One region of the Pseudoalteromonas piscicida genome, then DNA from elsewhere that is predicted to be linked to it. Evidence: predicted binding sites of a transcription regulator. Region 1 holds the regulator's gene; each other region holds the start of a gene.
The links. Region 1 encodes LexA, which represses DNA repair genes until DNA is damaged. Its sites were predicted from a motif close to TACTGTATNNNNATACAGTA; they were not measured.
Positions count from the first base shown of each region.

Region 2: the regulator LexA is predicted to act here: its motif matches at 1,101-1,120, upstream of imuA (translesion DNA synthesis-associated protein ImuA).
Region 3: the regulator LexA is predicted to act here: its motif matches at 1,606-1,625, upstream of ruvC (crossover junction endodeoxyribonuclease RuvC).

Region 1 is NZ_CP021646.1:356,124-359,400, forward strand. It holds rRNA gene B1L02_RS01650 (23S ribosomal RNA) at 1-504, shown strand, start outside; rRNA gene rrf (5S ribosomal RNA) at 695-808, shown strand; partial or broken gene B1L02_RS01660 (transposase) at 1,071-1,262, opposite strand; gene lexA (transcriptional repressor LexA) at 1,508-2,122, shown strand; gene coxB (cytochrome c oxidase subunit II) at 2,483-3,277, shown strand, end outside.
Region 2 is NZ_CP021646.1:996,270-999,546, reverse strand. It holds gene B1L02_RS04760 (Y-family DNA polymerase) at 1-401, opposite strand, end outside; gene imuA (translesion DNA synthesis-associated protein ImuA) at 505-1,089, opposite strand; tRNA gene B1L02_RS04750 (tRNA-Asp) at 1,939-2,015, opposite strand; tRNA gene B1L02_RS04745 (tRNA-Asp) at 2,045-2,121, opposite strand; tRNA gene B1L02_RS04740 (tRNA-Asp) at 2,163-2,239, opposite strand; tRNA gene B1L02_RS04735 (tRNA-Asp) at 2,289-2,365, opposite strand; tRNA gene B1L02_RS04730 (tRNA-Asp) at 2,398-2,474, opposite strand; tRNA gene B1L02_RS04725 (tRNA-Asp) at 2,507-2,583, opposite strand; tRNA gene B1L02_RS04720 (tRNA-Asp) at 2,614-2,690, opposite strand; gene B1L02_RS04715 (TIGR03503 family protein) at 2,801-3,277, opposite strand, start outside.
Region 3 is NZ_CP021646.1:1,264,286-1,267,562, forward strand. It holds gene aspS (aspartate--tRNA ligase) at 1-1,540, shown strand, start outside; gene ruvC (crossover junction endodeoxyribonuclease RuvC) at 1,664-2,185, shown strand; gene ruvA (Holliday junction branch migration protein RuvA) at 2,188-2,805, shown strand; gene ruvB (Holliday junction branch migration DNA helicase RuvB) at 2,808-3,277, shown strand, end outside.

The sequences.
Region 1 (3,277 bases):
TTCTGAATGGAAGGGCCATCGCTCAACGGATAAAAGGTACTCCGGGGATAACAGGCTGATACCGCCCAAGAGTTCATATCGACGGCGGTGTTTGGCACCTCGATGTCGGCTCATCACATCCTGGGGCTGAAGTCGGTCCCAAGGGTATGGCTGTTCGCCATTTAAAGTGGTACGCGAGCTGGGTTTAGAACGTCGTGAGACAGTTCGGTCCCTATCTGCCGTGGGCGTTTGAGAATTGAGAGGGGCTGCTCCTAGTACGAGAGGACCGGAGTGGACGAACCGCTGGTGTTCGGGTTGTGATGCCAATTGCATTGCCCGGTAGCTACGTTCGGAATCGATAACCGCTGAAAGCATCTAAGCGGGAAGCGAGCCTCGAGATGAGTTCTCACTTTGACTTAGAGTCAACTGAAGGGCCGTTGAAGACTACAACGTTGATAGGCGAGATGTGGAAGTGCTGTGAGGCATTAAGCTAACTCGTACTAATTACCCGTGAGGCTTAACCATACAACGCCAAAGTGGTTTATAAGCGACAGAAGTTAATAGACTAAAGTAGACAAAAGAATTTAATAAGCTTTTTCCGGATTTAAGAATTAAACAAGGTGACCAACCTCAGGGTATCGCGAAATCGGTTCACCTTGCGCAAATGGAATGCTCGTGCGAGGCACGATGTCATTAGACATTTGCCCCCAGTTTTCCTGGTGACTATAGCGTTTTGGAACCACCTGACCCCATGCCGAACTCAGAAGTGAAACAAAACAGCGTCGATGATAGTGTGGATTACCCATGTGAAAGTAGAACATCGCCAGGGCCAAATAAGAGAAACCCGTTGCAGAGATGCGACGGGTTTTTTGCTGTTTGGGGTATAGAAAACCTCGCAAGCCAATCAACACATCGCGAGGTAAACTCGCTCCTACCACAGCATCAGCACAGTGCAACATGGTAGGAGATGTATGGACTCCTCTCCCTTAACGGGAGAGTACGGTATAAAGATATTGCAAAACACTTTTATGATGCCGCGGGCGAAAACTTAGCTCCAATTGCGCGAAAACTGCGAATAATACCAATCCATCTTAACTTTTTCCCACCTCTATCCAGTCACGTTGACACATTTTAACCACTCGTTTTGTACATGATACAAAGTCATTCCAAGCCTCACTACAACTCTCAACAATATCTTCATAACCTTTGAAACAACGATTCGCTAAATGATGCTGACGCAGCCAACTCCATACTTGCTCTATTGGGTTCAGCTCTGGTGAATAATACCAATTATACCAATCCATCTTAAGTTTTTCCCACTAGAAGCCGCACTCTCTAGAGCACATATCGATCACAACATGTTGAGTATCGCTAATAAAGTCGTTCCAAGTGCGAGTACATGTGTTCAGAATATCTTCGTTAGCTATCAACAAATACACTTAAAATATGGCGAATAAAGAAACATTTGCGATTTTTTTTGAGCTGTATATACTTACAGTAAATAAACTACTGTATGGAACACCAGTTAATGCGTCCTCTAACGAAACGACAAGAACAAATCTTTGAATTAATAAAAGTATTCATAAAAGATACTGGCATGCCTCCAACTCGCGCTGAAATAGCTGATGCTTTGGGTTTTAAGAGTGCAAACGCAGCAGAAGAGCATCTAAAAGCGCTTGCGAAAAAGGGAGTTATTGAAATGGTTCCAGGAGCAAGCCGAGGCATCAGACTTGTAGAGGATGAATCTGAGCAACTTGGCTTACCTATTATCGGCCGTGTTGCAGCTGGCGAACCCATACTGGCGGAACAACATGTAGAAAGTCACTGTAATGTGGATGCGAGCTTTTTTAAGCCTAATGCAGATTACCTTTTGAGGGTTAATGGTATGAGTATGAAGGACATTGGCATTATGGATGGGGATCTACTAGCGGTTCACAGAACCCAAGTGGCGGAAAATGGGCAAGTGATAGTTGCTCGTGTTGAAGAGGATGTGACTGTCAAGCGCCTTGAAAAGAAAGGAAAGAAAGTTTTTCTGCATGCTGAGAACGAAGAGTTTAAAGCGATTGAAGTGGATCTTGAGCATCAAAATTTCTCCATTGAAGGGCTAGCCGTAGGTGTGATTAGAAGCGCTGACTGGATGTAGTTTATGAAAGCAAGCGTAGCGTTAAATATAAAGTTGCGCTTGCTTAAACTATATTTTGTTTAGAAAGGAATAATTAACTTTTCTAACTGTGTGAAAGTAAGGTGATTATAGTGACTTTATTCATCTAGCAATATTTTTAGCTTTCTGATCTTTATATACTATTTTTCACCATTCTTCGTTTTACTCCCGATAATCCCCAGTTTTGCTTCTAAAGTTAGTCTTCTCAAAAATCTTGCATTTTGGTTGTTTTTTGACTAATTGGTTAATAGTCGTGCAGTAAGTCTATGTACAAATAGACAATATGACAGTCATCCAATAATAACAAAAGACAACCACGAGTTGTCTTGAAGGAGACGTCAAATGAAAATTTGTCGATTAGTTGTAGCATTCATCGCAGTGCTAATCGCCATGCCCTCACTTGCTAACAGCGCTTACAATATGAGGCAAGGTGTTACAGACATTAGTCATCAAGTGTATGAGCTTCACATGACCATATTTCTAATATGTTGTGTCATAGGAGTGATTGTATTTGGGATTATGTTTTGGGCGCTTATAAAACACAGAAAGTCAAAAGGCGTTGTTGCAGCGCAATTTCATGAAAGTACCAAAGTGGAAATACTTTGGACTGCAATTCCCTTCCTGATACTCATTGGTATGGCAATACCAGCCACAAAAACGCTTATTGCAATGGAAGACACGAGTAAAGCTGATCTGACCATTAAGGTCACAGGCTCTCAGTGGAAATGGCACTATGAGTATATGGGGCATGATGTTGAGTTCTACTCTTTGCTCTCTACTCCGAAAGATGAAATTAGTGATCTTAAAGAAAAAAATGAAAATTACCTACTTGAAGTTGATAAGCATTTAGTTATTCCCACCGATAGGAAAGTTCGCTTTTTGATGACCTCAGATGATGTCATCCATTCTTGGTGGGTGCCCGATTTTGCGGTGAAGAAGGACGCCAATCCAGGCTTTATAAATGAGGCATGGACTAAAGTAAATGATGAAGGAATATACAGGGGACAATGTGCCGAATTATGCGGCAAAGATCATGGCTTTATGCCAGTTGTCGTTGAGGCTGTAAGCCCTGATAAATTCGATAGGTGGCTCAGTGACGCGAAAGCCGAAAAAGCAAAAGCGGAAGCTGAGTCACAA
Region 2 (3,277 bases), 640 kb from region 1:
TAACTCATACCAAGTTGCGCTAAATGTTGAGATATCATTTGCCAGTAACTTGGTAGATCATGATAGAGCGACAGCATAGAATCTACTTTAAGCACAAGGCCATTGGGCTCATCTATTACAATATCTGCACTTACTTGATACAGCATATTGGCAATTTCTAGTAGCTGCTGTCTTTCTAGGAGGTCGTCGTAGGGCAAAACATGAAGCTGTGTACACAATGCACAAGCAGTCCCAAGGCCCATTCCTATTTTTATACCTCGCTGCTGCGCTGCATTATTCAGCTGCACTATCTGGTTTTTGCGGCCATCAATAATAACAACGGGTGTAACAAAATCACTGGAAACCGTTTGCTGTGTCATTCCCTCTAGTTGCAGCATAGGAAAATAGAGATATAACCACATAGCTAGCTCGTTAAACGTCGCTCATCGCTAGAAAATGCAACTATATTATCGCTAACATGAGGTAGACTAGGCTTTTCAAGCTCTGGCCAATAGTTGGTATTTTCTAGTTTAAGGCTGCGATGCGCAAAGTGCCCTTGTGCTTCTTTACTATTACATCCAAACCGCTTTGCTGTGCCTGTAAAGCCACTGAAAGCGTAAATGGTAAAGTCTGGGTGTACTGCGCTTGATGTAAAACAAATAACCTACAATTCCCCGCTTGTGCACCTAACTGCAAACGCTTTACAGCCGCAATAAAAAGCGCTTCGTGCCAAAGTACAAGCGCACTACACACACCACTTTTTACACATTGTTCCGCAGCCCATAGCGCTTCTTTTTCACTTGGAGGCTGTAATATCATAAATTCACTCAGGTCTAACGATAAATAATGCAGTGCCGCAGCATGTATTTGCCCTGGAGGGTTAATTAATACCTTCAGCCGGTTATCATCTACAAAATGGGGGAATATCAACCTTAACTCCCCTATTCCCATTGCAGTTTTTACACCAATCACACCTTGTTGCGGCCAACCACCACACAGCACATCATCAAGTGCAGCAAAGCGAGTACTGACGACATCATGCTGCACGGCCTGTCCACGCCCACGCCAAAGCAAGTTTTTACGCTCAAGAAGATCTATATAGTTAGCCATACATCACCAAATACTGTTTATATATACAGTATATTTAAATAAAGACAGATCGCAAGTAGATCGCTAGAAAAGAGGCTAGTTAAAAAGTGACCATGATTTGTGCTTTAGTTCAATCCTGGCTTGCTTAGGAGAAATTAGATTCGCAAAGAGTAATTGTATAAAAGTAGATAAGAGCAGAGAGGTAAAACAATGAATGTAGCGTGCAGATAATCGTCTTCTGGCGCAGTAAAGTGCTATTCACTTAAGCAAGAGCTAACCAACTGAACTACCATTTTGTCATACTTCGGAAGAAGTGATACAGGGGTAATCAGTAAAACATAATTTAAATAAAGATTGGCTTTATTCGGATAAAGAGAAAAGTTTGCTTAGAAGAGAAAATACAAACTGGCCCAGTGGACGGGACTCGAATCGAAGCGTCGAACCGCCGCAATCCCCGACGTGACAGGCCGCTTTCTCTAAGGCAAGAGCTAACCAACTGAATTACCACTTCGCTGCAACTGGCAAAGTTATAACGACATTATTATAAGCTTATGTTGAAAAATAAGTTACTTGATAGTGATGACAAAGGAAAGACTAAAGCAAATGAGCTATTTGATTTTTTATTTTGGTCAAGGAAGCTTACTTAGAAGAAAATACAAACTGGTGGACGGGACTCGAATCGAAGCGTCGAACCGCCGCAATCCCCGGCGTGACAGGCCGCTTTCTCTAAGGCAACAGCTAACCAACTGAACTACCACTTTCTTTACACTAAGCTGAGAAACGACAAGCGATGCTTATTTTACTTGTAGTAGGGCTATATTTTTAATTTTGTGAATAGTACAGGAAACTTGCTTAGAAGAAAATGCAAACTGGCGGAGTGGACGGGACTCGAACCCGCGACCCCCGGCGTGACAGGCCGGTATTCTAACCAACTGAACTACCACTCCGCAGTGATAGATTTGCAAGATATCTTAAATGGCGGAGTGGACGGGACTCGAACCCGCGACCCCCGGCGTGACAGGCCGGTATTCTAACCAACTGAACTACCACTCCGCAGAGATATCTTAATGACATTATTTTACTCGTTTTAGTGTTGGCGGAGTGGACGGGACTCGAACCCGCGACCCCCGGCGTGACAGGCCGGTATTCTAACCAACTGAACTACCACTCCAGCGAGTAAACAAGCTGTCATAAAGCTTGAATATAGTTATGCGATACATTGGCGGAGTGGACGGGACTCGAACCCGCGACCCCCGGCGTGACAGGCCGGTATTCTAACCAACTGAACTACCACTCCACTGAGTATTCGCATTTTTTGCTTCGAAGTGTTGGCGGAGTGGACGGGACTCGAACCCGCGACCCCCGGCGTGACAGGCCGGTATTCTAACCAACTGAACTACCACTCCATAAGAAGCAAATGCACGTTTATAATAAGTATTGGCGGAGTGGACGGGACTCGAACCCGCGACCCCCGGCGTGACAGGCCGGTATTCTAACCAACTGAACTACCACTCCAGCGTGACTTATTGATACTATGAAGAAATTTGGCGGAGTGGACGGGACTCGAACCCGCGACCCCCGGCGTGACAGGCCGGTATTCTAACCAACTGAACTACCACTCCGCGTCATATTCTTGCAGTATTTGCTGTAAGGTGTGCTCCCTGACAGCGGCGTGAATAATACGAATGACCCCCTCATGAGTCAACCGTTTTTTGAAAAAAAACCGTGTTTTTTAGTTATCTTTCATTGAAAGGTTCAAAATATCACCTGATTTGTCATTTTTTGAGCCATTCCCTGCTGCGCTATTTTCAGATGGCCCTAAATCATCAAGATCAATGACTTCTTCGGTTTTCTTAAATGGATTCTTTGGCATTGGTATTTTTAGTCTAATTGGCTTTTTTTGCACCAGAATACGAATGGCTAACCATCCGAGCAATAATACAACTAAATTGCCAGTAACAATAATACTGACTAAGAGAGCTGTACTTATAGTCGGCTCTGGTTCTGGCTCAGGTTGTTTCACGGCAGGTAACGCAGCGGCTTCCAATTCAGGCACTTTTTCAATGGGTCTTTCAATTTCAAAGTTGTAGTTTGGCAGCGTTGCCATAAACTCACGGCCATTGATATTTTCACCAAATGCGGAGATTTCTACACTATAACGCCCCCAATCATAATTCTTGATTGGCAGCTGACGATAAAGCCGCTCTTC
Region 3 (3,277 bases), 910 kb from region 1:
AGTAAACAAAGACATGGCAACCGGTGAAGTTGAGATCTTAGGTACTGGCTTAACCATTATCAATCGTTCAGAACCATTGCCGCTTGATTTCAATCAGCAAAACTCTGAAGAGCGTCGTCTTAAATACCGTTATTTAGACCTACGTCGTCTAGAAATGAGCGATCGTATTAAGATGCGTGCTAAAGCGAGTAGCTTCGTGCGTCGTTTCTTGGATGAAAATGCATTCTTAGACATTGAAACGCCAGTACTAACGAAAGCGACACCTGAAGGGGCACGCGACTATCTAGTACCAAGTCGTGTTCACAAAGGCAGCTTCTATGCGCTACCGCAGTCGCCGCAGCTATTTAAGCAGCTGCTAATGATGTCTGGTTTTGACCGCTACTATCAAATCGTAAAATGTTTCCGTGATGAAGACTTACGTGCCGATCGCCAGCCTGAGTTCACTCAGATAGATATCGAAACGTCATTTATGAACTCAGATCAAGTTCGTGGCGTGACAGAAAAAATGATCCGCGAAATGTGGCAGTCTTTCCTAGATGTTGATTTGGGTGAATTCCCTGTGATGCCATACAGCGAAGCGATGAGCAAATATGGTTCGGATAAACCAGACCTACGTAACCCGCTTGAGCTTATCGACGTTGCAGACATCGTAAAAGACGTTGAATTTAAAGTACTAAGCGGCCCTGCTAACGACGAAAAAGGTCGCGTTGCAGTATTGGCAGTACCTGGTGGCGCACAACTTTCACGTAAGCAAATCGATGAATACACTAAATTTGTAGGTATTTACGGTGCGAAAGGCCTTGCATGGATGAAAGTGAACGACCGTGATGCTGGCATCGACGGCGTACAGTCACCAATCGCTAAGTTTTTGAACGAAGAAGTGATCAATGCACTGCTTGAGCGCACAGGCGCAAACACAGGCGACATTATTCTATTCGGCGCAGACAAGCGTAATACCGTAAACGAAGCGATGGGCGCGCTACGTCTGAAGATTGGTCTTGATTTAGAAATCACTGACCTTACTAAGTGGGCACCACTTTGGGTTGTTGACTTCCCGATGTTTGAAGAAGACGACGAAGGTAACCTACACGCGGTACACCACCCGTTTACTGCACCTAAGGGCGTAAGTGCTGCGGAACTTGAAGCAAACCCGGCTGGGACACTTTCTGACGCATACGATATGGTACTTAACGGCTACGAAGTCGGTGGTGGTTCGGTTCGTATTCACAACAACGAAATGCAACAGGCGGCGTTTAGAATTCTGGGTATTGAAGAATCTGAGCAGCAAGAGAAGTTTGGTTTCTTACTCGACGCACTGAAATATGGCACGCCTCCACATGCAGGTTTGGCATTTGGTCTTGACCGTTTGGTGATGCTATTGTGCGGCACTGACAATATCCGTGACGTTATTGCTTTCCCGAAAACAACGCAAGCGTCGTGCTTGATGACTGATGCGCCAAGCCCTGCAAACCCAGATGCGCTAAAAGAGCTTGCTATCTCAATAGAAAAGCAGTTAGCAGAGCAAGGTGAAGGCGAGTAAGTTCGTCAACCTGATGTAAAAGAGGCGACTTTGGTCGCCTTTTTTGATCAGATGAACTAGCTTATAACTGGTAATCTATACAGTATTTTGGCATTATAACCAAAAAACAATGAGACGATGCATTTGGCTGTCATTTTAGGAATTGATCCGGGGTCAAGATTTACAGGCTATGGCGTGATCGCTCACCAAGGTGCAAAGTTCCAATATTTGGGGAGCGGTTGCATCAAAGTTGGTGAACACGACTTTCCCACTCGATTAAAAATGATCTATCAAGGGATCACACAGCTCATAGAGCAGTTTTCGCCGAGCGACTTTGCGATTGAGCAAGTGTTCGTTGCGCACAATCCAAGTTCGGCCTTAAAACTTGGTCAAGCGCGAGGTGCGGCCATTGTTGCAGCGACCATGCAGTCAGTGGTTGTGAGTGAATATTCGGCAAGGCAAGTTAAACAAGCCGTTGCGGGTACCGGTGGTGCAGACAAGGCCCAAGTACAGGAAATGGTAAAGCGCATATTAAAGCTGCCTGGCACACCCCAAGCTGATGCTGCAGATGCGTTGGCGGTAGCGATTTGTCACGCGCACTCAAGGCAAAACTTAATAAAAATGGCAGGCGCAGCGCGTAAAACCGTAAGAGGAAGGTTGAGATAACCATGATAGGAAAATTAAGCGGAACACTGTTAGAAAAGCAGCCACCAGAGATATTAATTGATGTTGCAGGTGTAGGCTACGAAGTACAAATGCCAATGACCTGTTTTTATGAATTACCGAGCGTAGGTGAGCCGGTTTCAGTATTTACTCACTTTGTGGTGCGTGAAGATGCGCAGTTACTGTTCGGTTTTAATACCAAGATCGCACGTGCATTGTTTCGAACGTTAATTAAAGCGAACGGAGTCGGTCCAAAGCTCGGACTTGCAATTTTGTCGGGCATGTCAGCGGAGCAATTTGTTAGCTGCGTGAATCATGGTGATGCGACTACTTTGGTTAAGATCCCGGGAGTTGGTAAGAAGACTGCTGAACGCCTAGTGCTTGAAATGAAAGATAAGCTAAAAGACTTTGGCAATGACTTACTCACACCGTTTAGCGATGCTGCTGTACTTGCGCCGCAAGAGCATCCGACAGTAAGTGATACCCCCGCAGATGAAGCAATTGCAGCCTTAATGGCATTAGGGTATAAACAAGTTCAAGCACAAAAAGCGGTAAAAGCCGTTAACAGAGAAGGCATGACGACCGAGAGTATCATTAAAGATGCTCTTAAATCGATGATGTAACTATGATTGAAGCAGATAGATTAATTGAACCCGAGATCCAAGGTAATGAAGATTTAGTTGATAGGGCAATTAGACCTAAATTACTAAATGATTATACTGGTCAGCCGCATGTTAAAAAGCAAATGGAAATTTTTATAGCGGCAGCGCGTTCAAGACAGGAAGCCTTAGATCACTTACTGATATTTGGTCCGCCGGGTTTAGGTAAAACCACGCTTGCAAATATTGTTGCAAACGAGCTCGAGGTTAATATTAAAACGACCTCGGGGCCTGTACTTGAAAAAGCAGGAGATTTAGCCGCATTGCTCACTAACCTTGAAGAAGGGGATGTGTTATTTATTGATGAAATCCATCGTTTAAGTCCTCAGGTGGAAGAAATTCTCTATCCCGCTATGGAAGACTACCAATTGGACATCATGATTGGTGAAGGTCCAGCAGCACGCTCGATTAAACTGGATTTACCACCTTTTACTTT